DNA from 2 places in the Pantoea sp. X-Soil-ISGK-421 genome. Region 2 is predicted to be linked to the other one. Evidence: predicted binding sites of a transcription regulator. Region 2 holds the regulator's gene; the other holds the start of a gene.
The links. Region 2 encodes PhoB, which activates phosphate uptake and scavenging genes when phosphate is short. Its sites were predicted from a motif close to CTGTCATAAAACTGNCNNAT; they were not measured.
Positions count from the first base shown of each region.

Region 1 (16,324 bases), 1.4 Mb from region 2:
TCTGCTGATTGGTGACGGCATGGGCGATTCGGAAATCACCGCTGCGCGTAACCAGGCGCGCGGTGCCGGCGGTTTCTTCCCTGGCCTTGATGCGTTGCCGCTTACCGGCCAATACACCCACTATTCGCTCGACAAGAAAACCCATAAGCCGAATTACGTGACGGATTCCGCCGCGTCGGCCACCGCGTGGGCGACCGGCACCAAATCCTATAACGGCGCGATTGGTGTTGATGTGAACGGCAAAGATCAGGTGACGATTCTTGAGCTGGCGAAAGCCGCCGGGAAAGCCACCGGTAACGTTTCGACCGCTGAGCTGCAGGATGCCACGCCAGCCGCGTTAATGGCGCACGTGACCTCGCGTAAATGCTATGGCCCGGAGAAAACCAGTGAGCTGTGCCCGGGCAACGCGCTGGAGCAGGGTGGAAAAGGATCGATTACTGAACAGATGCTGAAAACCCGCGCGGACGTCACGTTGGGCGGCGGCGCGAAATCCTTTGGCGAAACCGCCAAAGCCGGCGAGTATCAGGGCAAAACCCTGCGTGAACAGGCGCAGGCGCTGGGCTATCAGTGGATTGATAATCTGGATGGCTTGAACGCCATTCAACAGGCCGATCAGCGCAAACCGGTATTGGGTCTGTTCGCCGATGGCAATATGCCGGTACGCTGGCAGGGACCAAAAGCCAGCTATCACGGCAACATCGATAAACCGGTGGTGACCTGTGAAGTGAACAAAGATCGTCCGGCTTCCGTGCCGACGCTGGCGCAGATGACTAAAAAAGCCATCAATCTGCTGAGCACCAACGACAAAGGTTTCTTCCTGCAGGTGGAAGGCGCGTCGATTGATAAACAGGACCATGCGGCTAATCCGTGCGGTCAGATTGGTGAAACCGTCGATCTGGATGAAGCGGTGCAGGAAGCGCTGGCGTTTGCCCGCGAGCACGGCGATACGCTGGTGGTGGTGACCGCCGATCACGCACACAGCAGCCAGATTGTGGAAAACGGCACCAAAGCACCGGGCCTGACGCAAGCGGTGAATACCAAAGATGGCGCGGTGATGACCATCAGCTACGGCAATTCAGAAGAGGATTCGCAGGAGCATACCGGCACACAAGTCCGCATTGCGGCGTACGGTCCGCATGCGGCGAATGTGGTGGGTTTGACCGATCAGACCGATCTGTTCTTTACCCTGAAGGATGCGATGGGACTCAAATAAGGTGTTAAAACGGTCGCCATAAATGGCGACCCTACTGATAGCTGATGTTACAACCCGCGTTTCGCCATCAAGCGTGCTAAATCCACTAAACGATTCGAGAAGCCCCATTCGTTATCATACCAGGCAAGGATCTTCACCAGATTGCCGCCAATCACCAGCGTGGAAAGCCCATCAATAATCGATGAACGGGCATCGCCCTGATAATCGCTGGATACCAGCGGCTCGTCACTGTAACCAAGAATCCCTTTCAGTGGACCTTCTGCCGCGGCAGTTTTAAACGCGTCATTCACTTCTTCAGCCGTCACATCGCGTTTCAGCGTTACGGTCAGATCGACAATCGATACTACCGGCACCGGCACGCGCAGAGAATAACCGGTCAAACGACCATCCAGCTCCGGAATCACCCGACCCAGCGCCTTCGCGGCACCGCTTGAGTAAGGCACAATCGACAGCGCCGCCGCTCGCGCACCGCGCAGATCTTTTTCCGGCTGATCGTGCAGTACCTGGCTATTGGTATAAGCATGCGTGGTGTTCATTAAACCGTGCTCGATACCAAATGCCTGATGCAGTACCGCAGCAGCAGGTGCTAAGCCGTTGGTGGTGCAGCTGCCGTTACTCACCACTAAATGCTGCTGCGGATCGTAACGCTGATCGTTGACGCCCAACACTATCGTCAGATCATCGTTCTTGCCTGGCGCGGAGATAATCACGCGTTTAGCGCCGCCGCTGGTGATGTGTACGGCGGCTTTGTCGCGTTCGGTGAAGAAGCCGGTGGCCTCAATCACGATATCCACGCCAACGTCGCGCCAGCGGATATTGGCCGGATCGCGTTCGCTGAATACGCGCACCGCTTTGCCATCAATGCGTAATTCGCCTTCCCCGGCTTCCACTTCCGCCGGTAGCCTGCCAAGCAGGGAATCGTGTTTAAGGAGATGAGCCAGCGTTTTACTGTCGGTGAGGTCATTGATGGCAACGATTTCAATATCGTCGCTGCCGAGCGCTGCACGAAAAACGTTACGCCCGATACGGCCAAAGCCGTTGATGCCGATCTTAGTCATGATTGACTCCTTTTCCGAAGATGCTGGAGTCACTGTAGGCCGATGGCGCTGTGGCGTAAACGCCAAAAAAGGATCACTTTACGCCAACTTCTTGCAGTGGAAGCGTTGGCGATATTCGCCCGGCGTAAGATGCAGCTGGCGCTCAAAGCAGCGACGTAAATTGATGCTACTGCCAAAGCCGGTATGCTGCGCGATGCGATCCAGCGTGTCGTTGCTTTGCTCTAACTGCTCACGCGCCGCGGCGAGGCGCGCTTCGGCGACATAACGTGCGGGCGGCGCACCGGTTTCGCGGGTGAACACGCGGGTGAAATTGCGCGGGCTCATGGCGACGCGCGCTGCCAGCTTCTCCACCGACAGATCGCCGGCAAGATTGGCGCGGATCCAGCGTTGTAACTCGCTAATCGGGCCAACGCCGCTCGGCGCTTGCAGATTGAAACGGCTGAACTGCATCTGCCCACCGGGACGGCGCAGATACATCACCATGTCCTGCGCAATATCGCGCGCCACGCTGAAGCCGAAATCCTCTTCCACCAGCGCCAGCGTCAGATCAAAACCCGAGCTGACGCCGCCGGAAGTCCAGATCGGGCCATCCTGAATAAACAGCGGGCCACCTGCCACCTGAATCTGCGGATAGCGCGTTTGCAGGGTATCGAGCAAGCGCCAGTGCGTGGTGGCGCGGCGGCCATCCAGCAGGCCGGCTTCGGCCAGCAACAGCGCGCCGCCACACACCGAAACTACGCGGCGCGCTTGGGGTGCCGCCAGCTTGATGAAATCGACCACCATATTGCCTTCATCGGCGCTGTCGCCACGGCCGGTAATCATAATGGTGTCCCAGGCGGTGCGCGGATCGAGGTCTGCCAGTTTGATATCGGCCAACAAGTTAAGGCCGGATTGGCCGTGGATCACCTGATGCGATTGGGTGGTGGCGAGGCTAACGCGATAGCGTTGCTGTTCTGTGCCAACCGGCAGATGCTGATTGGCGCGCATCAGAATATCGGCGATACCCGCTGATTCAAACAGCATGCCGCCGTCGGGCACAATAATAAGAAAGTTTTTCATGGCGTAAAAAAGACACTTTAGCGAAATAAGCCAAAGTGTCGCATGCGTGAGCAGCATGTACAACCTGTAGGGTGCGCATTAATGCGCACCAGGTCGCCATAAATGGCGACCTTACGCTTAGGTAGCCGATTTATCCGCCACACCAATGCGCCACTGCTCGGGCGGCAAGGTGCCGTTCACCGCGAAATCGCCAACGATGCGATCTTTGTAGATGCGCGGATTATGCGAAGAAAGGGTGCGCACGTTACGCCAGAAGCGATCCAGCGCCAATGGCTTCAGCGTGGCCGATGCACCTAACGCATCAAACAGCGTTGAGCTGGCATTGAGCAGCAGATCGCTCACCACATTCAGCGACTGCGACACCTCCAGCTCGGCCATCGCCACCGCCTGATGTTCCTGTTCCTGATTGCCGCTCAGGTGCGCATCAAACGCGCGTTGCACCGCGCTGGCGGCGTGCAGCACTATAGCGCCGCTGCTGTAGGCTGCACCGCGCAGGCGTCCCACCACCTGTAAAATCTGCGCGTCCTGCGCGGCACGCGGCGCATTACCGTTGCTGTAAGTACGCGTACGTGCGGCGACCTGCTGTGCCACTTCACCGCTTTGCGCGCGGCCAATGCCGGCCAGCGTCGCCAGATGAATCAGCTGATAAAACGCGGGTGAATATCTGAAATGAATCTCTTCATTGATGTCATCGGCGGCGATCGCCACGTTGGCAAACATCGCCGTGCCGCTGGCGGTCAGGATTTGGCCAAAGCCGTTCCAGTCATCCAGCACCGTCACGCCCTCCGCGGTGCGCGAAACCGTTACTGAGACGCCTTTGCCATTTTCATCGGAGATGCCGATATCAATCCAGTCGGAATAGAGCGAACCGGTGGTATAAAACTTGCGGCCATTGAGCCGCCAGGATTCGCCGCTGCGCTCAATGCGCGTGGAGAATTCAGACTGGCGCGCATCACCGGTCTCACTCCATGCGGGGCCCACGATGTCACCGCGTCCAAGCCGCGTCAGCCACTGATCACGAAAATGGCTGCTGCCGCTGTTGAGTACGTTTTCCACAAAGCCGAGATGGCCGCGAATCGACTGCACCAGATTGGAATCCGCCTCACCGAGCTCAATCAGCAGCGCAAACAATTCAGGCAGCGTTGCCCCCAGGCCGCCATGGCTCTCCGGCACGCGCAGCGCGGTAAAACCGCTCTGTTTTAACCACGCAATTTGCTCCAGCGGCAGTTGACGCTGCAGCTCACGCGCAATCGCACCTGTACGTATTTTCTGGAACACAGGGCGGAAACGCTCCGCCAGCTGTTCATAACGGGATGAGGGGCCAGCGCCCCAGCCTGATTCGATGTGCGACATGACGCGTCTCTCCAGCATAGTAATTTGTTCATTACTATGTCATCGCCATTGGGCGCGATTTAATGCTTTTTCTGCGTAAGCTATTTCGTCAAATAACTAATCAGCGGTTATTTCACTATATGGAACAAATAATTCAGTTCTGCATATTGACTGCCACAATTGTTATTTGCCGCGCTTTATATCTGTGCTCTATTCAAACGCTACTCCGAAAATTACCCATTAATTTCCAGAAAATATAATTTCAAGCGGAATAGATTCACGCGAAATCTGTTATTGGCCTTTAGCCGGGGAAATGTAGCGAAATGAAATATCAGCCTCTTCAGCGGTTATTTATACCGATATTGGCGACAATAGGTTGTGCGTTGCCCTTAAGCGTCAGCGCGCAAACCGCGTCGCCCCGTTATAGCGACGGCACACTGGTTTATCTGCATGAACAGGAACCGCCGTGCTTGTGGGGCGGCTGGGTGCAGCAAGCCTATTTATCGCGTCAGGTTTTTGATTATCTGGTGAGTTATGACAACGGACAGATTCGTCCGTGGCTGGCTGCCAGCTGGCGTGAATCCGCCGATCGTAAAACCATTACTTTTCATTTACGTCACGACGTTAAATTTACCGATGGCGATATGTTTAATGCCGATGCGGTTATTGCTAATTATCCGGCGTGGCAAAAAGGCATAGGCTGGCACGGTTTTACTTATATGACGGGATTTACCAAGGTCGATGAATATACCGTGGCGCTGCATTTATCGGAGCCGAATCCTGAAATCTATAACGTGCTGGCAAATGGTCATTACGGATTTCAGTCACCCGATTCGCTGGCGCATAACAGCAGCGAGCAGAAGTGCTTACGCCCGGTCGGCACCGGACCGTGGAAAGTGGCGCGTTGGGTACGCGGCGATGGCATCAGCTTTGTGCGCAACGACGATTATCGCTGGGCACCGCCAAACGCGCACCACAACGGCCCGGCGTATATTAAGCATCTGGAGTGGAAGTTCGTACCGGATGCTACCACGCGCTGGGGCGCGCTGGTCAGCGGCGGTGCGGATGTCATTTATCAACCGCCGTCGGCGCAGTGGCAGGCGCTGCAACAGCACTATCAAACGCTTTCTTATGTCGCCACCGGGCGGCCGCAGGCGTTCTCCTTTAACGTGCAGCGCGGGCCGTTTACCGACCAGCGAGTACGCCAGGCGTTTGCTTACGCGCTGGATCGCAAGCAGATCGTCAAAACCGTGTTCAAAGGCGCGGTGCCGTATGAGGGCAACGGTTCGCTGAGTAAAAGTACGCCGCTTTATCTCAATGTTGATGACCGCTATTCACTCAATATCGCCAAAGCCAATCAGTTGCTGGATGACGCGGGCTGGACCGGGCGTGATGCGCAAGGCTATCGCACTAAAGACGGCAAAACGCTGGATGCGCGCTTGCCGTTTATCCAGGCGATTATCGACCAGGAAGGCGCGCTGATGCTGCAGGCGGTGCAGGATCAGGTCAAACGCGTCGGCATCAAGCTGGAACTGATCCCGCTGACGCAAACCGAAGGTTTTGCCGGGGCGCGTTCGCGTCCGGCGGACAAAGAAATCAGCTTTGGTTACTGGGTGTGGCCGTCGCCCAACATCCTCGACATCGTCTACAACCACGCGCTGAACGGCGCCTTCAACGGCAACAACACCAGCTTTTTCAATCATCCCGAAGTGGAAGCGCAAATCCTTGATGCACAGCGCGAGCCCGATCCCCAGCGGCGCCAGCAGAAGTTCGACGTGCTGCAAAAGTGGTTTGACGATCAGGCGATTGCCATCGGCGGCTACAACTTCACCTACAACATCGCCATCGCCCATAACATCCGCGGGCTTTGGCAGGATCAGGGCAATGGATTGCTGAACTTTAACGATGCGTACTTCGTGCAGGAGAAGCCATGAGTGAATTAACGTCCGCGCCGCAGAGCCGCGCCAGCCGGGTTGAGGCGCGGGCCGCACCGCGCAGCCGCAGCGTGACGCTGTTACGCTGCGGCTGCGTCCGCCTCGCCTCCGCGCTGTTTGTATTGTGGGGCAGCATCACCGTGACCTTTTTGGTGTTGTCGGTGCTGCCCGGCGATCGCGCCACCATCCTGCTGAACATCACGTCGGGGCAGGTGATTGAACGCACGCCGGCAGAACTGGCGCCCATCAATGCGCAATACGGTTTCGATAAGCCGATCGCCGAACAGTATCTGCACTACCTCTGGCAGCTGCTGCACGCTGATTTTGGCTTCTCATTTGAGTTGCAGCGCCCGGTGGTGCACATCATCGCCGAGCAGCTGCTGCCGACCTTTACGCTGGCGATAGCCGCTCTGCTGCTGGCGTGGATCATCGCCATTCCCTGGACGCTGCTTACCGCCGGGCGCAATCGTCGTCTGGCGGCGTTTGGCTCGGCGGTGGAAACCATCATGGCCGGATTGCCGCAGTACTGGATTGGCATTCTGCTGTTGATCGTTTTCGCCATCGGCCTGCGCTGGTTCCCGGTGGTCGGCGGCACCAGCGTACTCGGCACTGTGCTGCCCGCCATCACGCTGGCGATTCCGCTGGCCGGCTTTCTTGGTCACGCGATTCGCGGAGAATTCGAACGCAGTATGCAGCAGCCGTTTGTGCTGTCGGCGCGGGCGCGCGGCATGAGTTTAGCCGGTGTGCGACTGCGCCATGTGTTACGCCATGCCTTGATTCCCGCCATCACGCTGAGCGGCTGGGCGATGGGCAATTTGCTGTCCGGCGCGGTGTTGGTAGAAGCGGTGTTCGCCCGACCGGGGCTCGGCAATGTGCTGGTCAATGCCGTGAGCAACAAGGACTTTGCCTTGGTTTCCGGCATCGTGATTCTGATTAGTTTCCTCTACATCGTTATTAACCTGGTGGTTGACCTGATTTATCTGATCGTCGATCCCCGCCTGCGAGGTCGCGCATGACAACTCATCTCACGGAGTACGCCGGTCCGCAAGCAACGCGCGCCCGCTGGCAATGGCCACTTTCGGTGCTGCTCTCCGGCATTGTGGCGCTGTTCTTTATTATCGCGGCGATCGCGCCTGGCGTACTGGCGACCCACGATCCCTTCAGCACCGATCTCTATCGCGCCCTGCAAGCGCCATCGTGGACCAACTGGCTCGGCACCGATGACATCGGACGCGATCTGTACAGCCGCATTATCTGGGGCACGCGTCAGTCGTTGCTGATTGGTATCGGTGCGATGGCGATCGCGCTGTTGGGTGCGATTGTACTCGGCTTTAGCGCCGCGCTCGGGCCGCGCTGGCTGGCGGAACCGGTCAATCGCCTGCTGGAAATCCTGCTGGCGTTTCCCACCTTGCTGCTAGCGCTGCTGTTTGTTGCCTTACTCGGGCCGTCCGCCAGCAGTTTGCTGATCTCGGTCGGCATTGGTACCGCGCCGGGCTATGCGCGGCTGGTGCGCGCGCAGGCGTTGCAGGTGAAGCAATCCGGTTATGTCGAAGCGGCGCGCGCGCTGGGTCATCCGTGGCAGCGGCTGTTTACCCAGCACATCGCGCCCAACGTGTTCCGGCCGCTGTTCTCGCTGGTGGCGTTAGGTATCGGGCAATCGGTGGTGTGGGCGTCGGGTCTGTCGTTTCTTGGATTAGGCGTGGTGCCGCCGTCGCCGGAGTGGGGCGCGCTGCTTGAAGCGGGAAAAATTAACGTCACCGTTGCATGGTGGCTGGAAGTGCTGCCGGGTATTGCAATTGTGTTGGTGGCGCTGTCGTTTACGCAAATTGGCCGCTACCTCCAGCAGCGAGCAGAAGGAGAGAAGCGCTAATGAGCAGCAATGTAATTGATGTGTGCGGCCTGAATATCTGGGCCAGCAGCGAAAGTGGGCAACCACGCCATATTGTGAAAAATGTCAGCTTTACGCTGCCTCGCGGCCAATGTCTGGCGCTGGTGGGCGAATCGGGATCGGGAAAAAGCGTGACCGCCCGTTCGCTGGTGGGATTAGCCGGTGACGGATTACACGTACAGGCTGAAACGCTGAGCCTGCACGGCGAGACGCTGCTCGGGCGCAGCGACGGCTGGTGGCGACGCGTACGCGGCAGCAAAGTGGGGTTCATTTTGCAGGATGCGCTGGTGTCGCTCGATCCACTGCGTCCGGTAGGAAAAGAGATCGCTGAAGCGCTGGCGCTGCATGGCTGGGGTAACGCGGCCAGCCGCCAGCAGAAAGTGCATGCGCTGCTAGAAGAAGTCGGCGTGCCACAGGCGGCCTATCGCGCCCGCCAGCGACCGGGCGAGTTATCTGGCGGCCTGCGCCAGCGCGCATTGATTGCCTCGGCAATTGCGCTGCATCCGGATGTGCTGATCGCCGATGAGCCGACCACCGCGCTGGATGTGACGGTACAGGCGCAGGTGCTGGAGGTGTTGCGGCAGATGCTGGATCGCGGCACCAGCGTGATTCTGATTAGCCACGATCTGGCGGTGGTGGCGAAAATTGCCGATCAGATTCTGGTAATGCAGGGTGGCGTAATTGTAGAAGCGGGCACGGCACAACAGGTGCTGCAGCAACCGAAACATCCTTACACCCAAGGATTGATCAACGCGATTCCCAGCGAGCACACCAAAGGACAACGGCTTTCCGGGAACGCGTCCGGTGAACCTGCGCCAGCGGCGGCGAAATCAACGGAAGTGCTGCTGGAAGCGCGGCATATTGTGAAGCGTTTTCGTGGGCACAGCGCCGTTGATGACGTTTCCTTTACCTTGAAACGCGGCGAAACGCTGGGGATTGTCGGCGAGTCCGGTTCGGGTAAAACCACCTTGTCACGTATCGCGCTGGCGCTGGAATCACCGGACAGTGGCGAGGTGCTATTTGCTGGTCAGCCGTGGAGCCGGGCGTCCGCTGCCCATCAACGCGCGATCCGCCGCCAGATTGCCGTGGTGTATCAGGATCCGCTTTCCTCGTTCGATCCACGCTGGCGGGTGGCCGATCTCCTGCTGGATGCGATTGCGCTGGATCGGCATGCGCCTACGCAGACACCGCGAGAGCGCGCCATTAGCCTGCTGCAATCGGTCGGACTTGGCGCGGAACATCTCAATCAATGGCCGGCGCGCATGTCGGGCGGCCAGCGCCAGCGCGTGGCGATTGCCCGCGCCATCGCCACCCATCCGCAAATAATTGTGCTTGATGAAGCCGTCTCGGCGCTGGATGTCACTATTCAGGCGCAAATTCTTGATCTGCTTAGCGATCTGCAGGCGCAGCTTGGCGTCAGCTACCTGTTTATCTCGCACGACCTTGGCGTTATCCATCACATGAGCGATCGCGTGCTGGTGATGCAAAACGGCCAGGCGGTTGAGCAGGGCACCGCCGATGAGGTGTTCTACCGCCCGCGCCACCCCTATACCCAAACGTTACTTGCCGCGTTGCCACGCCTGGCCGCGCTGGAAACTGCCTAACTTTGCTATTGGAGCGAACATGTCACGCGAACTGATTTATAACGGATTTTTGCATCTCACCCCCAATCATCACAGCCACGGTTACTGGCGCACGCCGGAAGGTCAGGTGCAGTACAACTACAACCAGCTTGATGCCTATGTGAAAACGGTGAAAACCCTCGAAAAAGGGCTGTTTGATACTTTGTTCATCGCCGATGTGGTGGGCGTGTATGACATTGAATATGGCGATGGCAAAACCACCATCAGCGCCGGTACGCAGTTCCCTGAGCCCGATCCGATCACCATTCTCTCGGCGCTGGGACTGGCCACGGAGAATCTGGGACTGGTGGTGACCAGCAACGTGATTCAGGCGCATCCGTTCTCGTTTGCGCGCCAGATCTCCTCGTTGGATGAGTTCACCCGCGGCCGCATTGGCTGGAACATCGTCACCTCGTATCTCTCCAACGGTTTCCGCAATTACGGTTATCAGGACATTGTGCCGCACGACGAGCGCTACGAATGGGCGCAGGAGTACCTCGATGTGGCGTACAAACTGTGGGAACTGTCATGGGAAGAGGGCGCGGTGCTGCACGATCCCGCCACCAATCGCTTCTTTGATGCCGATAAAATCCACAAGATTAATCACGTCGGTAAGCGCTATCGGGTAGAAGGGCCGCACATTGTAGAGCCGTCGCCGCAGCGCAGCCCGGTATTCTTCCAGGCGGGGAACTCGGATGCCGGCCGCCGCTTTGCCGCCCGCAATGCCGAGGTCACTTTCCTGCCGTCACAAACGCCGGACACCGCGCGTAAAGATATCGCCATTCTCAATCAGGATGTGGTGGATTTTGGGCGCCAGCCGGAGGATTTGAAGAAGCTGGTGATGCTCTCCACCGTAATCGGGTCGACGGAAGAGGAGGCGAAACGTAAGCAGCAATATCTGTTCGACAATATCGATATCAACGCGCTGCAAGGGTTCTACAGCGGCGGTTCCGGCATCGATCTGGCCAATATCGATCCCGACACGCCGCTGACTGAGCTCAGCCGTCGCGAGGAGTTCAGCCAGCATATGCGCTCCAAATTCCGTATTGCGGTAGATGCGGATTACGGCCAGGGCCGCGTGCTGACGTGGCGTGAATACCTGATCCAGCACGCGTTGCTGCCGGGCCGTTTTGCCGGTACACCCGAGCAGATTGCCGATCGCGTGCAGCAATTTGCAGATGCCGGTGTTGATGGCTTTAACGTGGTGCCGGTCACCACGCTCGGCTGGTGGGATGAATGGGTCGAGCACGTGGTGCCGGTGTTGCAGAAGCGCGGTCTGGCGCAAAAGGCCTATAAAGACGGCACGCTGCGCGAGAAGATTTTCGGCAAAGAGAGCCGGTTGCCCGCGTCGCATCCGCAAAGGAAGTTGACGTTGGGTTCCTGATACGATTCACCCAGGTGCGCATGAATGCGCACCCTACAACATCGTAGGGTCGCCATTCATGGCGACCGCTAATTAATGAATCCTATTCATAGAGCCAATCCTCTTTCAGGCCATTATCTTCACCATCCCTTCCGCTACTATGACCGTATTCGATCTCTCTGGAATTCAACATGGATCACGCCTCAACGCGTTCTCAATCCTTCACCGTCAAATCGAGCGGTTTGCCGTTTATCCTCATTCTCAGTGCGTTGATGGCGATCACCTCGTTATCCACCGATATCTATCTGCCCGCCATGCCGATTATGGCGCGCGAGCTGCACGGCGATGCGGAACTCACCATTACCGGATTTCTCATCGGCTTCTGTATTGCCCAGCTCATCTGGGGACCGATCAGCGACCATTTTGGCCGCAAAGTGCCGCTGTTTATCGGATTGGTGCTGTTTGTGATCGGCTCTGTCGGCTGTGCCCTTTCCAGCGATATCACGCAGATTGTGTTCTGGCGGGTGTTTCAGGCGCTGGGTGCCTGTACTGGGCCGATGCTGGCGCGCGCGATGATCCGCGATCTCTTTGCCCGCACCCGCGCTGCGCAGATGCTCTCCACGCTGATGGTGGTTATGGCGATTGCACCGATTGCCGGGCCGCTGCTGGGCGGTCAGATGATCCGCGTGACATCCTGGCACGCCGTCTTCTGGCTGCTGGCGGTTATCGGCGGCGTGATGCTTATTTTGATGTGCTGGTTGCCCGAAACCTTACCGGCAGACAAGCGGATAAAAGCGTCGCTAGCCGGTGCGTTTAGCAACTATCTTGCTCTGCTGAAAAATCGCCATTTCATGCGCTTTACGCTGTGCGTGGCGTTCTACTACGTGGCGGCTTACGCCTTCATTACCGGCTCGCCTTTCGTCTATATCTCTTATTTCGGCATCGATGCGCAACATTATGGCTGGCTGTTTGCGGTGAACGTGGTGGGTTTGATGGCGGTCAGCATGGTGAACCGACGTTTGGTGCACCGCTATCCGCTGGAATCCCTGCTCAAAGTAGCGGTGATCACGGCCACCTTCGCCGCGTTAATAGTGGCGCTGAGCGCCAAACTGGCCTTCGGTGGCATCCTGATGATTATTCTACCGGTGTTTGTGTTCTTCTCGATGAACGGCATTATCGCCGCAACCTCCACGGCCGCCGCCATGGATACCGTGCCCAATATGGCGGGTTCCGCCTCAGCGCTCATCGGCTCGCTGCAATATGGCAGCGGCATTATTTCATCGTTGTTGCTGGCGCTACTCAGCGATGGCACGCCCTGGACCATGGCGTGGATTATCGCGCTGTTTACCGTGGCAAGCGCGGTGATGGCGCTCAGCGCCGCCACGGTAAAATCTCACGGTTAAATGTTTTGGTCGAAGAACGGATCGAGCTGGCCCATCGCCTGATCGACATAACGCGGTACCCAGTACGTCTCGATATGCGTTGCGCCTTCAATCAGATACAGCTTTTTGTTGGTGGTGCCGGTGGCTTTACTAAACGCACTTTGCGTCATGTAGAGCGAATCCGCTTTGCTGCCCGCCATCATCAGCACCGGCTGATTAATCAGGTCCATGTTGCTTTGAGCGTCAAAGCGCATCAAATCCAGCAGGCTGCTGGTGGTGTAGCGGAAGGTTGAATTTGGATGTGCATGGGTTTTCCAATAGTACTCGTAGCCCTGGCGATAGAGATCGAACGGCAGTTTAGCAATCTGCTCATCTGTCAGATTGGCATCGCCGGAATAGGTGACTTCACCGGTGGTGGCTTCTTTACTGCGTGCCTCGGTTGCTGCCCGCAGGCGATCCTGAATCGTCGCGAGCTGTGAATCCTGATAGCCGTTACGTCGCACCAGGCCGGAATCAAACATGCTCAGTGTGGCCAACGCTTTAAAACGTTTATCGGTCTGCGCGGCTTTGAGGGCATAACCGCCGCCACCGCAGATACCCAGTAAACCGATGCGTTTCGCATCAACGCCGGGATAGCGACTAAGGTAATCCGCCATGCCGTGAATATCTTCGATACGGTTAGCCGGTTTATCTACGCTGCGCGGCATGCCGCCACTGGCACCTTGATAGGCGGCATCGGCAGTGATGGTGATGTAACCGTGCTCGGCAAGACGCTGCGCGTAGAGGCCGGCAACTTGCTCTTTCACACCGCCGTTAGGATGAGCGACCACGATGGCCGGATAGTGCTTCGCCGGGTCGTAATTGGCGGGCGTATAGACGTTGGCGGCAATTTGTAGCCCGTGCAAATCATACTTCACCGGATGGATGTTGACTTTGCCCGCTACGTTTTGCGTGATGGCGCCGTGATAAACCAGCGTGAAAGGGTTCTGCTGGTGGTTAGCGGCCTGAACGCTTACGGACATTGCCGCGATCAGCAGGGCATGGATAGCAGTGAGTTTCATCTTCGCTCCCGGAGAAAAGTCGCGGCCTGCAAAGTGGGCTCGCGAGAGTGATATCGTCGGGTGAGCTTAAGGCGCCCGGGCTGTCAGCATCATGACCACAAGATAACAACCCTGTCAGTTTCACCGGGGCGTTGGCTGACAGCGCTGTCAGCAAATTGTCAGCTTACTGTTGGTGAGCTGCCGGCAAAATACCGTTTAAAGGTTGACATAAGGAAGCCCCGCGATGCGCTTATTGTTGGTTGAAGACGAAGAGAAGACCTCCACTTACCTGAGCCGGGCGTTGGGTGAATCGGGTTTTACCGTTGATGTCTCAGCTGACGGCGCAGAAGGCCTGCACTTTGCGCTGGAGTTCGATTATGACGCGGTGATTCTTGATGTGATGCTGCCAGGCATTGACGGTTACCGCGTGCTTGAAGGGATTCGTAGCAGTAAACAGACGCCGGTGCTGATGCTCTCGGCGCGCGGCTCGGTGGATGAGCGGGTAAAAGGGCTGCGCCTGGGGGCGGATGATTATCTGCCCAAACCCTTTTCGCTAATTGAGCTGGTGGCGCGCATTCAGGCGCTGGTGCGCCGTCGCATCAGCGATGGTGCCGACATCACGCAACTGCAAATCCATGATTTGCATCTCGATCTGCTGGCCCGTCGGGTGTTTCGCCACGGTATTCGGCTTGAGCTGACGGCTAAAGAGTTCGCACTGCTCAGCCTGCTGGCGCGGCATCAGGGGGAAATATTGTCGAAGATGATGATCGCCGAGCAGGTGTGGGACATGAATTTCGACAGCGATGCTAACGTGGTTGAGGTGGCCATCAAACGGTTACGCGCCAAGATTGATGCACCTTTTACGATTAAGCTGCTGCACACTGTGCGCGGCATGGGTTACGTGCTGGAAGTGCGGGAGCCTCACCATGATTAAACGTTCCATTTCCATACGTCTCGCACTGATGTTCGTGCTGAGTATTGTGCTGATCGTTTCGACCATCGGCTTGCTTCTGCGCGCTTCACTGCATGACTCGTTGCAAAAGCAGATGCATAACGAACTGCTGTTTCGGGAATCCTTAATGAGTCCGTGGATCACGGCGCGCACCTCAGACGATGGCTGGGCGACGTTGGCCCGTAAATTTACCGATTTAACCAGCGCCGAAGGCGAACGCGTGCGTTACTGGATTTTGAGCGATGATGCGCGTTTTAGCCTCGGTGGCGCGCCGCCGTTGGGCGTGAATTGGGCTTCCTTGCAGGAAGGGTTTAATAAAGTGCCAGGCGCAACGGATGCCGCCTGCTCACTGTTCTTGCTGGTCAAAACCCTTGCGGCTCGCGGTGAGCGACCCGCGTTGCGCTACGTGGTGGCCATCGACTCAACGCCCTATATGGGTACGCTTGATGCTTTCACGCGTACCTTACTGATCGTTTCGTCCATCGGCGTATTTATCGTGGCGCTACTGGGCTATGCCGTATCCCGTATTGGTTTGCGTCCGGTTGGTGCACTGAGCCAGCAGGCGCATCAGCTGGCACCGGGCGATCATACTCAGCGACTGGACACCTGCAGGTTACCGGATGAGCTGCAGCCGCTGGCTGCTGCCTTTAATGGTGTGCTAGAGCGGCAGGCGATTGCCTGGCGGCAGCTGGAGAGTTTCAATGCTGATGTCGCACATGAATTGCGCACGCCGCTCACCAATTTGATTGGTCAGACGCAGCTCGGGCTGGCGCGCCGCCGCTCGCCGGCGGAGTTGGAGGATCTACTCGGTTCCAACCTCGAAGAGCTGGAACGCATGACCTCTATCGTCAACGACATGCTCTTCCTGTCGCATGCGCATGCCGGGGAACATGCTTCACAGCTGACGCGCGTTTCCCTGCGCGCCGAGACAGTGAAAACCGCCGAATATGTTGAACCCTCATTCGCCGAAAAACAGTTGAAATTGCAGATCGACGGCGACGTGTGGGTGCATATCGACCGTCGCTTATTCCACCGTTCGCTGGCGAATCTGCTGGAGAACAGTGCGCGACATGCGGCACCGCACAGCACCATTAGCGTTAACTTCAGTGAAAACGCCGGTCAGGCAGTGGTTGCGGTCACAAATCCCGGCGCCGCCATCGCGCCCGAACATCTGCATCGACTGTTTGAACGTTTTTACCGGGTTGATTCTGCGCGCGCCAAAAGTACCACCCATCACGGGCTGGGGTTATCGATTGTGCGCGCGGTCGCCATCATGCATCGCGGTGATGTGTTCGCGCGCAGTGAAGGTGGAATGAATACCTTTGGGCTGACCTTTGCCTTAACGCCTGAACGTAAATCGCTGTCAGCTGCCGCTCGCGATGTCGCAGCGATCAAAACTGACAACATTGTCAGCAACCCGTCAGCATGACGACATCTGCGCCTCGTTAGAATCGATGCCTCGCAGCATCCACGTTCAATAA
Region 1 is NZ_AP035979.1:2,393,716-2,410,039, reverse strand. Features, by position in the region: gene phoA (alkaline phosphatase) at 1-1,213, shown strand, start outside; gene gap (type I glyceraldehyde-3-phosphate dehydrogenase) at 1,261-2,271, opposite strand; gene AC6I8K_RS11245 (GlxA family transcriptional regulator) at 2,350-3,330, opposite strand; gene AC6I8K_RS11240 (acyl-CoA dehydrogenase family protein) at 3,448-4,683, opposite strand; gene AC6I8K_RS11235 (ABC transporter substrate-binding protein) at 4,986-6,596, shown strand; gene AC6I8K_RS11230 (ABC transporter permease) at 6,593-7,612, shown strand; gene AC6I8K_RS11225 (ABC transporter permease) at 7,609-8,466, shown strand; gene AC6I8K_RS11220 (dipeptide ABC transporter ATP-binding protein) at 8,466-10,088, shown strand; gene AC6I8K_RS11215 (NtaA/DmoA family FMN-dependent monooxygenase) at 10,108-11,490, shown strand; gene AC6I8K_RS11210 (multidrug effflux MFS transporter) at 11,661-12,872, shown strand; gene AC6I8K_RS11205 (alpha/beta hydrolase) at 12,869-13,912, opposite strand; gene AC6I8K_RS11200 (heavy metal response regulator transcription factor) at 14,136-14,825, shown strand; gene AC6I8K_RS11195 (heavy metal sensor histidine kinase) at 14,818-16,272, shown strand.
Region 1: a site for PhoB is predicted at 14,057-14,076, ahead of AC6I8K_RS11200 (heavy metal response regulator transcription factor). Genes of this name have one in related genera too.

Region 2 (16,324 bases):
GCCAGGCGGCGGGCAAAGACCTCTTCCACTTTTAATTCGCTCAGAGTTTCGTTCTCCAGCCGTTCCAGGCTGCGCTGCCGCTGCTCCCGGCTGCGGCGCACCAGCAGTACTTCAACCGGCAGTTTTTCGGTCAGTGCTTCAATACGGCGTTGCAGATCGCTGAGATATTCCTGCGTGGTGATCTCAATATCCAGCCACGTGGGCTGTTCGCTGGCGCTTTCGCGGAACTGCGCCAGCTGATGTTCGATCTCCGCCATTGAGCCTTTCAGCATCTGCATCGGCTGGAAGTGCGGAATGGTCAGCGGCGTGACCGTCTCCAGCGTGGTGCTGAACGTCAGCAAGAAGACGCTTTTCTCACGGCCGAGTTCATCAAAACTGAGCGGAATCGGCGAGCCGCTATAGCGAATATGCTCGCTGTTGGCGATGCGCTGCGCGCGATGGATGTGACCGAGCGCGATGTAATCCGCGGGTGGAAACGCCTGCGCCGGAAACGCATCCAGCGTGCCGATATAGATGTCGCGCACCGAATCGCTTTTTGTCACGCCGACAGTGGTGAGATGGCCGGTGGCGATGATCGGCAGCGTGCTGTCCAGCGCCTCGCGCTGCGCCAGCGCGGCAGCATAGCAGTGCTGATAATGCTGCTCGATCGCTTCCAGCAGCGAAATCTGCTTCTCGCGCCCCGATTGTCCGGCCTGACTGCGCAGGATATCGCGTGGACGCAGATAAGGAATGGCGCACAGCAGCGCACCCGGCGCGCCATCGCGCTGCGTGAGCGTTAACACCTGCTGTTCGCCTTGTGGTGTGGCGCTGGTGATCACCTGGGTATTCAGGCAGGCCAGCAGCTCGCGCGATTCATTCAGCGTCGCCACCGAATCGTGATTGCCCGCCAGCACCACCAGTTGACAGCCGCTCGGCTGCAGCGCCACCACAAAACGGTTAAACATTTCGCGCGCGTAGCTCGGTGGCGAGCCGGTATCAAACAGATCGCCCGCGACGATGAGCGCATCCACCTGATGCTGCACAATCTGATCCAGCAACCAGTCAAGAAACGCCTGGTGTTCCCGGGCGCGACTTTTGCTGTAAAAGAACTGGCCGAGATGCCAGTCAGCGGTGTGAATGATGCGCATGTTTGCTCCGTGCTGAGTTTAGCGAAGGCGAATTATAACCACTTAAGATCACAAAGAAAAAAAGCAGATTTTTATTGTGACATTTCCGTTTTTTATCTATCTATCTTAAGGCAGTGTTTTTCATAAAAGTGTCACAAAACTGACGCATAATGACGCCGCAAATCCCAGTGACACGGTGTCACACTAGCAGGAGTTACAATGGCTAAGCGCATTTTGGTTGTGGAAGACGAAGCTCCCATCCGTGAAATGTTATGTTTCGTGCTGGAACAGAATGATTACCAGCCTATTGAGGCGGAAGATTATGACAGCGCGATTGGTAAGCTGATCGAACCCTGGCCTGATTTAATTCTGCTGGACTGGATGTTGCCCGGCGGCAGCGGTATCCAGTTTATTAAGCATTTGAAGCGTGAAGCCATGACGCGCGACATTCCGGTGATGATGCTGACGGCGCGCGGTGAAGAAGAAGATCGCGTGCGCGGTCTGGAAGTGGGGGCGGATGACTATATTACCAAGCCGTTTTCGCCAAAAGAGCTGATGGCGCGTATCAAAGCGGTGATGCGCCGTATTTCGCCGATGGCGGTGGAAGAGGTGATTGAGATGCAGGGGCTGAGCCTCGATCCGTCATCGCACCGCGTGATGTCGGAAACCACGCCGCTGGAGATGGGACCGACCGAATACAAACTGCTGCACTTCTTTATGACGCATCCGGAACGCGTTTACAGCCGCGAACAGCTGCTGAACCACGTGTGGGGCACCAATGTGTATGTCGAAGATCGCACCGTCGATGTGCATATTCGCCGTTTACGTAAAGCGCTGGAACTGACCGGCCACGATCGCATGGTTCAAACCGTTCGCGGAACAGGGTATCGTTTCTCAGCCCGCTACTAAACGTAAACGGAGTTTTTACCGTGCTGGAACGACTCTCCTGGAAGAGACTTTTGACCGAGCTGGCGCTGGTCTGTTTACCTGCGCTGGTGTTGGGTCTGTTGTTCGGCTATCTGCCGTGGCTGCTGCTGATTGCGGTGAGCGGCGTGATGTTGTGGCATTTCAGAAATCTGATGCGTTTGTCACACTGGCTGTGGGTCGATCGTTCAATGACGCCGCCCACCGGACGCGGCAGTTGGGAACCGCTGTTCTATGGTCTGTATCAGATGCAGCTGCGCAACCGGCGGCGTCGGCGTGAGCTGGGTAATCTGATCAAACGTTTCCGCAGCGGTGCAGAATCGCTGCCGGATGCCGTGGTACTGACCACCGAAGAGGGCACCATTTTCTGGTGCAATGGTTTGGCGCAACAGCATCTTGGCTTGCGTTGGCCGGAGGATAACGGCCAGAACATCCTCAATTTGCTGCGTTATCCTGAATTTTCCCGTTATATCCGCCAGCGCAAGTTCGACATGCCGCTGACGCAGATCCTCAATAATCAGCATCATATGGAATTCCGCGTGATGCCATACAGCGAAGGGCAGTGGCTGATGGTGGCGCGTGATGTCACCCAAATGCACCAGCTGGAAGGCGCGCGACGTAACTTCTTTGCTAACGTCAGCCATGAACTGCGTACGCCGCTAACGGTGCTGCAAGGTTATCTGGAAATGATGGACGACTCGGTAATGAACGAGCGCACGCGCAGCAAGGCATTGCATACCATGCAAGAGCAGACGCGACGCATGGACAGCCTGGTAAAACAGCTGCTGACCTTATCGCGGATTGAAGCGGCTCCGGCCATCGATCTGAAAGAGACAGTGGATGTGCCTGGCATGCTGCTGCTGTTGCAGCGTGAAGCGGAAACGCTGAGTCAGGGACGTCATACCATCCATTTCCACACCGATCCGCACCTTAAAGTGTTCGGCAATGACGAGCAGCTGCGTAGCGCCATTTCCAATCTGGTCTACAACGCGGTGAATCATACGCCGGAAGGCACGCGCATCGACATCAGCTGGTTGCGTACCAAGCAAGGTGCGCAGTTTAAGGTGTGCGATGACGGGCCGGGCATCAGCGAGCAGCATCTGCCACGCCTCACCGAGCGTTTCTACCGTGTGGATAAAGCGCGTTCGCGCGCTACTGGCGGCAGCGGTTTGGGGCTGGCGATTGTGAAACATGCGCTGGGCCATCATAACGCGCGGCTGGAAATCACCAGCGTGCCGCATCAGGAAACCTGTTTCAGCTTTCTTCTGCCGCAGCGGTTGATTGTGGCTAACGTGGCTCAAGAGCGCGTTAACACCGAGTGAGTCAATTTATTGCCTATGCATTCAGGTGCGCATAAATGCGCACCCTACGAAAACCCAGCTCCGTAAACGTAGAGTCGCCCTTCATGGCGTAATGCCGATCAGTTAAGCGCCGTATTAATTACCGCACATTCCGTAGCGGCGCGATTTATCGCGCAATAAATTGCGCCGCTACAAGGTGTGCGCCAGGTAGTTGGGGTTTTCATCTCTTAACTGACCAGCATTACGCCATTCATGGCGACCTTTTCGTGCCTCACTGATTGCCATGACGCAATTTATTGCGCGTTAAATCGCGCCGCGACAGAATAGAGCCCTTATTGAATTGCGGAACCGCTCATGAAATCGCTGTTGCTCTCCTGCATGCTGCTTTGCTCTGCTTTAGCACATGGCCAACAAACCATGCTGACCGGCAATCTGAGCAGCGTCGGATCGGACACGCTTGGCTACCTGATGACCTTGTGGGGCGAGGATTTTAGCCGTCAGTCGCCGGGCGTGAACGTTCAGGTGCAGGCGGCGGGATCTTCAACCGCACCGACCGCGCTGGCGGCGGGTGCTGCTCAACTGGGCGCGATGAGCCGCCCGATGCAAATCGATGAACGTCAACTCTTTACCGCGCGCTACGGCTACCCGCCGCTGGCCGTGCCGGTGGCGATGGATGCGCTGGTGGTAGTGGTCAATCAGGATAACCCGTTGCCGCGCATTGCGCCGCAACAGCTCGACGCGCTGTTCTCCATTACCCGCCTGTGTGGCGGGCGGCAAGTGCCGCAACGTTGGGGCGATCTCGGCCTGAGCGACAGCCGCTGGGCCACGCGCAGCATTCAACGTTATGGCCGCAACTCGGCTTCGGGAACGTGGGGCTTTTTCAAGCAGCAGGCGCTGTGCAAAGGGGATTTTCGCGCTAACGTTGCCGAATTTCCCGGTTCTGCGGCGGTGGTACAAGCCGTTGCCGCCACGCCTAACAGCATTGGTTATGCCAGTTTTGGCTTTCATCTCAGCGGGGTGAAAATGCTGCCGGTCGTCACGGCAAACGGCGACAGCGTGACGCCGGATGCCGAATCCATTCGCAGCGGCCGCTATCCGTGGTCGCGTCCGCTCTATATCTATGTCAATAAAGCGCCGGGTAAACCGCTGCCGCCGCTGGTCAATGCGTTTCTGCATCAGGTCTTGTCGCCGCAGGGTCAACGTCGGGTGAGTGAAGCCGGTTATCTGCCATTGTCGGATAGCCAGATGTCACAAGCACGCGCGGCAATTGAGGGAAATTGAAGAACGTGCATCTGAACATGAAATAGTTTCATGTGACCTGAATTTTCTTCCGTTGCCGAATGTGTAACAGCGTGGCATTCTTCTTAGACATATAGCCGTCCAGATGGCTGATATAACTCAGCGAAATTATACCCTGACGCAACTATGCGCTCAGCCAGGAGAGAAGATGCCACGTCATAATCCGTTCCGTGCCGATACCGTCGGCAGTTTTCTGCGTCCCGCAGCCATCAAGCAGGCGCGTGTGCAGTTTGCCAATGGCGAAATCAGTGCCGATCAATTGCGCCAGGTTGAAGATCGCGAAATCCGTCACGTTGTGGAGCAGCAGCGTGCCAACGGCCTGCAGATCGTTACCGATGGTGAATTCCGTCGCGCCTGGTGGCACTTCGATTTCTTCGGCGATCTGCACGGCGTAGAGCTGTTCGAAGCGGAGCAGGGCATTCAGTTCAACGGCGTGCAGACCAAAGCGCACGGCGTGAAAGTCACCGGTAAAGTGGCCTTTAATCCTCAACACCCGATGCTGGATCACTTCCGCTTCCTGCAAAGCGTGGCGGGCGATGCGGTTGCCAAAATGACCATTCCAAGCCCAAGCGTGTTGCACTTCCGCGGTGGCCGTAAGGTGATCGATGCTACGGTTTATCCCGACCTCAAAGAGTACTTCGCCGATCTGGCGCAGACCTACAAAGATGCCATCAAAGCGTTTTACGACGCGGGCTGCCGTTATCTGCAGCTGGATGACACCGTGTGGGCATACCTGTGCTCAACTGACCAGCAACAGCAGATCCGCGAACGTGGCGAAGATCCACAGGAACTGGCGCGCATCTATGCTGAAGTGCTAAACAGCGCGCTGGAAGGCAAGCCGGAAGATCTGACCGTTGGTCTGCATGTGTGTCGCGGCAACTTCCGCTCGACGTGGATCTCCGAAGGTGGCTATGAGCCGATAGCCGAAGTGCTGTTTGGTGGCGTGAATATCGATGCCTTCTACCTTGAGTACGACAATGAACGTTCGGGGGGCTTCGAGCCGCTGCGCTTCCTTAAGCCAGGCCATCAGCAGGTCGTACTGGGCCTGATCACCACCAAAACCGGTGAGCTGGAAGATGCGGCACAGGTGAAAGCGCGTCTGCAGGAAGCGTCGCAGTTTGTTAGCCTCAACCAAATCTGCCTCAGCCCGCAGTGTGGCTTTGCGTCTACCGAAGAGGGCAACAGCCTGAACGAAGAGCAACAGTGGCAGAAGATTCGTCTGGTGGTCGAGATAGCAAGAACGGTCTGGTAATGCTGTAAACCTGAACAAACAGGCGCGTAAATCGCGCCTTTTGTGCATCTCAAGGCCGATTTATGCAAAGAAATCTCCCGTACTGAGGAAAGTTTTAGCAAATCATCTGGGGTGTTTTCCCGCTATTCCACCGTGATTCACTGCTTTATCCCGCTATCTTGTTATATCCTTCTGGTTTTCCGATCCCGTATTGCCTTTCTTCGCTATAAACGTTCTAATTTGCGCCGTTGTCGATTTATCCCTCTGCGAACAGAAGAAAAGTAGTTTAAATCACCTGCGCTTTAGCGTTTTAGACCGCATATCACGCTGGTCTTGCCTGATAAGGCTTTGTTTTAGCGCATCCAGAGGACAACACGAACCCAACTTCCACCGCAACATCAGCTACAGGCAGTACAGAAGTTTATGACACACCGTTTAACCTCCAAGGATATCCTGGCGCTGGGCTTTATGACGTTTGCCCTGTTCGTTGGCGCAGGAAATATCATCTTCCCACCGATGGTGGGAATTCAGTCTGGCGAACACGTTTGGGTGGCGGCATTCGGCTTCCTGATTACCGCTGTCGGCTTACCGGTGATCACCGTCATCGCGCTGGCGCGCGTGGGCGGCGGCATTGATGCGCTGAGCTCACCGATTGGTAAAGCCGCCGGTTTGCTGCTGGCGACGGTTTGCTACCTGGCGGTTGGGCCGCTGTTTGCCACGCCGCGTACCGCTACCGTCTCCTTTGCCGTCGGCATTGCACCGCTGACCGGCGATGGCGCGCTGCCGCTGTTGATCTACAGCCTGATTTACTTCGCGCTGGTGATCGGCATCTCGCTCTATCCAGGCAAACTGCTGGATACCGTGGGCCACTTCCTTGCTCCGCTGAAAATTTTGGCGCTGATTGTGCTTGGCGTCGCCGTGCTGATCTGGCCTGCCGGTGGCGTTTCACCGGGTACGGAAGAGTATCAGCGAGCGGCCTTCTCCAGCGGCTTCGTCAATGGTTATCTGACCATGGATACGCTGGGTGCGCTGGTGTTCGGTATTGTTATCGTCAATGCGGCGCGCTCACGCGGCGTTGAAGATGCCAAATTACTCACGCGCTATACCATGCTGGCCGGCATCATTGCGGGTATCGGTTTGACGCTGATTTACCTGACGCTGTTCAAACTCGGCAACGATAGCGGTGCGTTGGTTGCGCAGAGCGCCAATGGTGCTGAGATTCTGCATGCTTACGTGCAGCAGACCTTCGGCGGTATGGGCAGCTTCTTCCTTGCAGCGCTGATCTTCGTGGCCTGCATGGTGACGGCGGTGGGCCTGACCTGCGCCTGCGCAGAATTCTTTGCGCAATATGTTCCGCTGTCGTATAAAACGCTGGTATTTATTCTGGGTCTGTTCTCCATGGTGGTGTCGAATCTCGGCCTGAGCCATCTGATTCAGATCTCGATTCCGGTGCTGACGGCGATTTATCCGCCATGTATCGTGCTGGTGGTACTGAGCTTCACGCTGAAGTTGTGGAACAAAAGTTCACGTATCATCGCGCCGACCATGTTGGTCAGCCTGCTGTTCGGTATCGTTGATGCCATCAAAACCACCAGCTTTAAAGATGTGCTGCCGCTGTTCAGTCAGCATCTGCCGCTGGCCGATCAGGGACTCTCCTGGTTGCCGCCATCGCTGGCGATGATGGTGATTGCTGCGGTGGTTGATCGGGCAAAAGGACGTGAGCAGGTCGCCGTTCATCAGTAAGCGACATTGCTGTTAATTCCAACCACGGGCTTGCCCGTGGTTTTTCATTTTCAAGGTACTGAGTGTTATGCAAGAAACCAATAAGCTCAAACGCGGACTGAGCACGCGCCATATTCGCTTTATGGCACTGGGTTCGGCGATTGGCACCGGGCTGTTTTACGGCTCGGCCGATGCCATCAGAATGGCAGGCCCAAGCGTGTTGCTGGCGTACATCATCGGCGGTGCGGTGGCGTACATCATCATGCGTGCGCTGGGTGAGATGTCGGTCAACAACCCGCAGGCCAGCTCATTCTCGCGCTATGCGCAGGATTATCTCGGCCCGCTGGCAGGTTACATTACCGGCTGGACCTACTGTTTTGAAATCCTGATCGTGGCGATTGCCGACGTAACGGCGTTTGGTATCTACATGGGCGTGTGGTTCCCCGAGGTACCGCACTGGATTTGGGTGCTGAGCGTGGTACTGATTATCGGCGCCATCAACCTGATGAGCGTGAAAGTGTTTGGTGAAGTGGAGTTCTGGTTCTCCTTCTTCAAAGTCGCCACCATTATCATCATGATTCTTGCCGGCTTCGGCATGATTTTCTGGGGCATCGGTAACGGAGGGCAACCGACCGGCATTCACAATCTGTGGACCAACGGCGGCTTCTTCGCGCACGGCATTGTCGGCATGCTGCTGTCGCTGCAGATGGTGATGTTTGCTTACGGCGGCATTGAGATCATCGGGATTACGGCCGGTGAAGCAGACGATCCGAAGACTTCGATTCCTCGCGCTATCAACTCTGTGCCGATGCGTATTCTGGTGTTCTATGTGGGTACGCTGTTTGTCATCATGTCGATTTATCCGTGGAATCAGGTGGGCACTTCCGGCAGCCCGTTCGTGCTGACCTTCCAGCATTTGGGTATCGCGGCGGCGGCTTCAATCCTCAACTTCGTGGTGCTGACGGCTTCATTGTCGGCGATTAACAGCGATGTCTTTGGCGTGGGACGAATGCTGCACGGTATGGCGCAGCAAGGTCACGCACCCAAGGTATTCCAGAAAGTGTCTAATCGCGGGATTCCGTGGGTGACCGTATTAGTAATGATGATGGCGATGTTAATCGCGGTCTATCTCAACTACCTGATGCCAGAAAAAGTGTTCCTGGTGATCGCCTCGCTCGCCACCTTTGCGACCGTTTGGGTGTGGATCATGATTCTGCTGTCGCAAATTGCCTTCCGCCGCAAAATTGGCCATGAGCAAGCTGGGAAGTTGGATTTCGCTATGCCGGGTGGCAGTGCAACCGCGTGGTTTGGCGTGGTGTTCCTGGCATTCATTATTGGGTTGATTGGTTACTTCCCGGATACGCGCGTGTCGCTGTACGTTGGTTTCGCGTGGATTGCCGTGCTGTTGCTGACGTGGCCGCTGGTGAAAAAGCGTAAGGGCTGATGTTATTTCAGGTGCGCATCAGTGAGCACCTATTGGATATATCGCAATTTGTAGCGGCGCAATTTATTGCGCGATAAATCGCGCCGCTACGGAATGTGCGTTAATCGCAAGCGCAAAATAAAACGTAGAAAACAACGAGAAATATTAAATAGTCAAAAGCAGTGATGTGATCAAAAAATAATTCGGCGCATCCTGTCGCCGAAAATACATCAAAAAAGGAGAAAATAAGTAATGCTAAGGGATGTTTGACTTACTCAGCATATCGCATTTTGATTGTTGTCGGCATGTTCAGAAAAAAAAGAGAAAACTCCCACATGGGAATAGAGAATTACTTACAGTTAATTTAAGTGATTTTCCTGAAAAGTTAAGCTCGCATAATTTAACGCGCTTAACCTCAAAAAAATTATAACGTCACATGTGCAGGCAGCAGCGCTTTCAACTGTGGATAAATCACGGCATTGGCCAGTAGCACCGGATTGCCGTGCTGCAAACCTTCATGACCGAGATAATCGTTGGTGATGCCGCCCGCTTCACGCATCAGCACAATGCCCGGTAAGCCATCCCAAGGATTCATGTGTGCTTCGTAGTAACCCATTAATCGACCCGCCGCCGCCCACGCACTCATCAACGCGCCAGAACCGTTGCGGATAAACATGCCACCCTGTGCCAGTAACGCGCCGATAAAGGTAGTGAGCGGTTCAATAGGCTGGCTGTTGGAACTGCCTAGACCCAGCAATCCCTGATCGAGCTGCTGCGCGCTGTGCGATTGAATGCGTTTATCATTGACCCATGCCCCTTTTCCCCGACAGGCATGAAAAGTTTCTTGATGATTGGGATCGCAAACCACGCCAATTACCGCTTCATTTTCACAGACAATGGCCAGCGAAACGCACCAGTTGTGCAGGCCATTAACAAAGCTGCTGGTGCCATCAATCGGATCGATCACCCAGATAAAGCGCGCGCCGGAGGTCATGCCGCCGCTCTCTTCGCCCAGTACCGCATCGTCAGGAAAACGTTCGTGGATCAGATGCTTGACCAGTTGTTCAACGTTGCGATCGGCTTCGCTGACCACATCCTGGAGATCCTTCTTATGCTCAACGACGAGCTGATGACGTTGCTGATACCACGATAAAGCACGGCTGGCGGCGGTTTTCGCAACATCACAGGCGAAGTGATAGCGTGCATCGAGTTCGGTAAGCGAAGCTGAAGACATCTTTCCCTCTTATGATTGTCAGGCTGGAGGAGCAACAACTGACGCCGAAAATGGCGTCCTGGCTGTGTGACGGACTTAACAAAAGTTAAGAAAGGCTTCATTAAGCCGTAGATGACCGCGCCTGACAAGAGGAGGAGAAGCACAGCCAGCGAAATTTTTATTTTCGCTGGCTGGTAAAGCGGGATGAAGCGTTAGTGGCGGGTTCGCACGCCAATTTGACGCATGTCATTACCGGTTGGTGATTGGTGAACGCGCAGTCCAAAGGCAGGCAGAACCGCGTAAATATGGTCGAAGATATCTGACTGAATATCTTCATACTCTTTCCACACCGTGGTGCTGGTGAAGACATAGACTTCCAGCGGCAAGCCGTTCTCACCCGGTGCTAACTGACGTACCATTAACGTCATCTCTTTATGAATGCGCGGATGCTGCTCCAGCCAGCTTTGCAACCAGACACGGAAAGTACCAACGTTCGTTAAGCGACGTCCATTCAGCGGTGAATTCAAATCACAGCCCAGCTGCGCATTCCATGCAGCGACCTCTTCACTTTTACTGTTCAGATACGGCGTCAGCAGATGAGCGCTTTTCAGTTGCTGCATCATTGCGTCATCGAGAAAGGCAATGCTGGTGGTATCTAAATGAATACTGCGTTTAATACGACGTCCGCCCGATTCCGACATGCCACGCCAGTTTTTAAATGAATCAGAAATAAGCGCATAGGCAGGAATAGTGACAATGGTGTTATCCCAGTTGCGTACTTTTACCGTGGTCAGTGAAATATCGATCACCGCACCGTCCGCGCCATATTTCGGCATTTCCAGCCAGTCATTCATTTTCAGCATGTTATTTGCTGCCAGCTGAATACCGGCAACCAGGCCCAGAATGGGATCCTTAAATACCAGCATCAACACCGCCGTCATGGCACCGAGTCCGGTGATCAATACGCCCGGAGATTTTCCCAGCAGCAGCGAGATAATCATGATCACCATTAAAATAGCGGCGATCAGTTTCACGCTTTGGATGATTCCGCGCAGCGGCAATTGCTGTGCCAGCATGCTATTAACGCTGAGTTGTTGCAGCAGATCCAGCAAGGAGAACAGCATGAGAAGTGCGAAGATCATCATCCAAAGCTGGGCGACAATCAGCAGCGCACTGTATAACTGGCTGCTGTCATGCAGGAATAATTCGGTTTGCAATTTAAATAGCACGCCTTGCATCAGCCATACGCTGCGGCTAAACAGGCGGCTGTTAATCAACGCCTTCGGCCACTGGCGACTGCTTTTTTCGGTGTAACGACGCAGCAGCGGCAAGATAGCGCGGTGCAGAATGGCGTGAGTGATAAGCGAGATGGCAAAGATAATGGCAATCACTATTCCCAATGCCATGATGTGCGTATAGCTAAGGCCGGCTTCTGCGAGCCGATTTGCAATAAGATGCTGCATAAGATTTCCCTGAGTGTGACGAAAATTAAGGTCACGCAGGGTAGGGGATGGGAAATTTCCCGTCCAACAGACGGGTCTTGAATTCTACAGTCGTTGCGCGCGCGCGTCGGCCATCAGGCGCGGATAGAACTGGAAGAACAGGGGTTCGAGCCGATCATAGTGATCGATGAAATCCTGATAGGAATCACGCAGCGCAACCAGACGCGGACGACGATGTGCCATGCCGCTTAGCACGCGCGCCAGCCGTGTCGGTTCCGCGTAGTGTTCAAACCAGCGCTCGCGCCACATCACGGCATTCAATTCAATGAAGCCTTCCGGCGTACCGGCCAGCTGCGGCACGATGTTGCGTTCAGCCGCCTGCGTAAACTCTGCCAGCGATTGCGTGGGATGAAATTTCTCCCAGTGTAACGCAAGGAAGTGATCCCAAATCACATCCAGCGTGATCGGCGCCACGCGGCGCGTTTCAGGGCGAAACAGGTCACGCGCAATACGCACTTCGGGCAGGTTATCGGTTAACACGTCAAGACGGCGATGCATGGCAATGCCATCCACGACGGGCGCGGGCCATTGCGATTGCACGTTGCCGCGCACGAAATCGGCCATGAGATTGCCCAGCAGAGAGCTGTTTGCCAGCTGCGCCAGGTGAAGGTGAGCGAGAAAGTTCATGGCGCATTATATACACGTCATACTGCAAGTTACAGGTGCGTTGGCTGCTTTCATGTACCCGAATCACTGACTCGAATGAGGGTGTGTTGAGGCAGAATCACAGAAGCGCAGCCAGTTGTTCAGAATTTGCCGCTTTTCAGCTAGACTATGCCGCCTGATTTTAAGTCCTGAAGAAGTGAAGCATGCGCGTAGCCGATTTTACCTTTGAGTTGCCAGAATCATTAATCGCCCACTATCCGCAGGCGCAGCGAAGCGGTTGTCGCTTGCTGTCGCTGGATGGCCCAAGCGGCGCGTTAAGCCATGGCGTATTTACTGACGTGATGGATAAGCTCAATCCGGGCGATCTGCTGGTGTTTAACAACACTCGCGTGATTCCCGCACGCGTCTTTGGCCGTAAAGCCAGCGGCGGGAAAATCGAGATGCTGGTTGAGCGCATGCTGGACGACAAACGCGTGCTGGCGCATGTGCGCGCCTCTAAAGCACCGAAGCCAGGCGCAGAGTTGCTGCTGGGCGATGACGAAAGCGTTAAAGCCACCATGGTGGCGCGTCATGACACGCTGTTTGAAATTGCTTTCGAAGACGATCGCGCAGTGCTGGATATTCTCAACAGCGTCGGCCATATGCCGCTGCCGCCGTATATCGATCGTCCCGATGAAGATGCCGACCGTGAGCTGTACCAAACCGTGTATGGCGTGCGTCCCGGTGCTGTTGCCGCACCCACCGCCGGTTTGCACTTTGATGAACCGCTGCTGGAGGCGCTGAAAGCCAAAGGCGTTGAAATGGCGTTTGTCACGCTGCACGTCGGTGCCGGCACCTTCCAGCCGGTGCGCGTGGAAACCATCGAAGATCACATCATGCACGCCGAATACGCGGAAGTGCCACAGGAGGTGGTGGATGCGGTGTTGGCGTGTAAAGCGCGCGGCAATAAAGTGGTCGCCGTCGGCACCACCTCGGTAAGATCGCTGGAGAGCGCCGCGAAGGCCAGCCAGGATGCGCTGATTGCCCCGTTCTTCGATGACACCCAGATCTTTATCTATCCCGGCTACCACTATCAGGTGATTGATGCGTTGATCACCAATTTCCATCTGCCGGAATCGACCCTGATTATGCTGGTATCGGCCTTTGCCGGTTACCAGCACACCATGGCGGCTTATCACAGCGCGGTGGCAGAGCAGTACCGTTTCTTTAGCTACGGCGATGCGATGTACATCACCCGTAATCCCCAGGCACCTGACGAAAGCGTTGGTGCGTAATTGAATCAGACTGTTTCTCTGATTAGAGGTTAATGTGAAATTTGAATTAGATACTACCGACGGGCGCGCGCGCCGTGGCCGTCTGGTCTTTGATCGTGGCGTTGTCGAAACCCCGGCCTTTATGCCCGTGGGCACCTACGGCACGGTGAAAGGCATGACGCCGGAAGAAGTGAAAGAGACCGGCGCACAAATCCTGCTCGGCAACACTTTCCACCTGTGGCTGCGCCCAGGCCAGGAGATCATGAAACTGCACGGCGATCTGCATGATTTCATGAACTGGCAAAGTCCAATCCTCACCGATTCAGGCGGTTTCCAGGTGTTCAGCCTCGGTGATATCCGCAAGATCACCGAAGCCGGCGTGCACTTCCGCAACCCGATCAATGGCGACCCGATTTTCCTTGATCCGGAAAAGTCGATGGAGATTCAGTTCGATCTCGGCTCTGACGTAGTGATGATCTTCGACGAATGTACGCCTTATCCTGCGGATTGGGATTACGCCAAACGTTCGATGGAGATGTCTTTACGTTGGGCACAGCGCAGCCGTGACCGCTTCGATTCGCTGGGAAATAAAAATGCATTGTTCGGCATTATTCAGGGCGGTGTTTACGAAGATTTACGAGATGTCTCCGTTAAAGGTCTGGTAGAGATTGGCTTTGATGGGTACGCTGTGGGCGGCCTGGCGGTGGGTGAGCCTAAAGAGGACATGCACCGAATCCTGGAGCACGTCTGTCCGCAAATTCCGCAAGACAAACCGCGTTATTTGATGGGCGTCGGCAAGCCAGAAGATCTGGTGGAAGGCGTTCGCCGCGGTATCGATATGTTTGACTGCGTTATGCCAACGCGCAATGCGCGCAACGGTCATCTGTTTGTTACCGATGGCGTGGTGAAAATCCGTAATGCCAAGTATAAAGATGACACCGCAACGCTGGATGCTGAGTGTGATTGTTACACCTGTCGCAATTATAGCCGTGCCTACTTGCATCATCTTGATCGCTGTAACGAAATACTGGGCGCACGCCTGAATACGATTCACAATCTGCGCTATTACCAGCGTTTGATGGCCGGTTTACGTAAGGCTATCGAAGAGGGTAAATTAGAGCACTTTGTTAGCGAGTTCTACCAACGGACGGGGAAAGCGGTTCCTCCGCTGAACGTCTGATAATTCATCAATGAGGGAAATTTAATGAGCTTTTTCATTTCTGACGCCGTAGCCGCAGCAGGCGCACCGTCTCAGGGAAGTCCGTATTCTCTGGTGATCATGCTGGTGGTATTTGGTCTGATCTTCTACTTCATGATTCTGCGTCCACAGCAGAAGCGTACCAAAGATCACAAGAAGCTGATGGATTCCATCTCTAAAGGTGATGAAGTGCTGACCAGCGGTGGTTTAGTTGGCCGTGTGACCAAAGTGGCAGAAACTGGCTATGTTTCAATTGCCCTGAACGACACCACTGAAGTAGTTGTTAAACGTGATTTCGTGGCCGCCGTTCTGCCGAAAGGTACTATGAAGGCGCTGTAATTTTTTCTTCCCGAAGGGAACTGCCGTGTTAAACCGTTATCCTTTGTGGAAGTACATCATGCTGGTCGTCGTGATTCTCGTCGGCCTGCTCTATGCGCTTCCTAACCTCTATGGTGAGGATCCGGCCGTTCAGATCACTGGTGCGCGCGGTGGCGCCGCCAGTGAGCAAACGTTGGATCAGATCCAGAACGTATTAAAACAAGACAATATCGAGAGCAAATCCCTCGCTCTGGAAAATGGTGCCATTCTGGCCCGCTTTGCGACCCAGGATGCGCAACTGCGCGCGCGTGATGCACTCACCACCACGCTGGGCGAAGACTACATTGTGGCACTCAACCTCGCGCCAGCAACCCCTCGCTGGCTGAGCATGCTGGCCGCGGAGCCGATGAAACTCGGTCTTGATCTGCGCGGCGGCGTTCACTTCCTGATGGAAGTGGATATGGATACGGCTCTGGGCAAACTGCAAGAGCAGAACGCCGACAGCCTGCGCAGCGACCTGCGCGACAAAAGCATTCCGTATACCACCGTTAATAAAATCGCGAACTATGGCGTAGAAGTGCGTTTCCGTGACGGCGCCAGCCGTGACGCGGCAATCAGCTACTTGTCCACGCGCCACCGCGATCTGGTGATCTCAAGCCAGGGCAGCGATGCGCTGCGTGCGGTAATGAGCGATGCACGTCTGAGCGAAGCGCGTGAATATGCGGTGCAGCAAAACATCACGATTCTGCGTAACCGTGTGAACCAGCTTGGCGTCGCCGAACCGCTGGTGCAGCGTCAAGGTTCTGACCGCATCGTGGTAGAACTGCCGGGTATTCAGGACACCGCGCGCGCGAAAGAGATTTTGGGCGCAACTGCCACGCTGGAATTCCGTCTGGTTAATACCAGCGTTGATCCTACTGCCGCAGCCAGCGGCCGTGTGCCGGGCGATTCGGAAGTGAAGAAAACGCGCGAAGGGCAGCCAGTGGTGCTGTACAAGCGTGTCATTCTGACCGGTGACCACATCACCGACTCTACGTCGAGCATGGATGAGTACAACCAGCCACAGGTGAACATTTCACTGGATGGCGCGGGCGGCAACATGATGTCGAACTTCACCAAGGACAACATCGGTAAGCCGATGGCGACCCTGTTTGTGGAGTACAAAGACAGCGGTAAGAAAGATGCCAACGGCCGTTCGATTCTGGTGAAACAGGAAGAAGTGATTAAC
Region 2 is NZ_AP035979.1:990,955-1,007,278, forward strand. Features, by position in the region: gene sbcD (exonuclease subunit SbcD) at 1-1,127, opposite strand, end outside; gene phoB (phosphate response regulator transcription factor PhoB) at 1,326-2,015, shown strand; gene phoR (phosphate regulon sensor histidine kinase PhoR) at 2,036-3,352, shown strand; gene AC6I8K_RS04470 (PstS family phosphate ABC transporter substrate-binding protein) at 3,686-4,612, shown strand; gene AC6I8K_RS04475 (cobalamin-independent methionine synthase II family protein) at 4,779-5,882, shown strand; gene brnQ (branched-chain amino acid transport system II carrier protein) at 6,285-7,604, shown strand; gene proY (proline-specific permease ProY) at 7,672-9,027, shown strand; gene AC6I8K_RS04490 (inositol monophosphatase family protein) at 9,431-10,240, opposite strand; gene AC6I8K_RS04495 (mechanosensitive ion channel family protein) at 10,432-11,682, opposite strand; gene AC6I8K_RS04500 (ACP phosphodiesterase) at 11,767-12,348, opposite strand; gene queA (tRNA preQ1(34) S-adenosylmethionine ribosyltransferase-isomerase QueA) at 12,531-13,601, shown strand; gene tgt (tRNA guanosine(34) transglycosylase Tgt) at 13,636-14,760, shown strand; gene yajC (preprotein translocase subunit YajC) at 14,785-15,117, shown strand; gene secD (protein translocase subunit SecD) at 15,143-16,324, shown strand, end outside.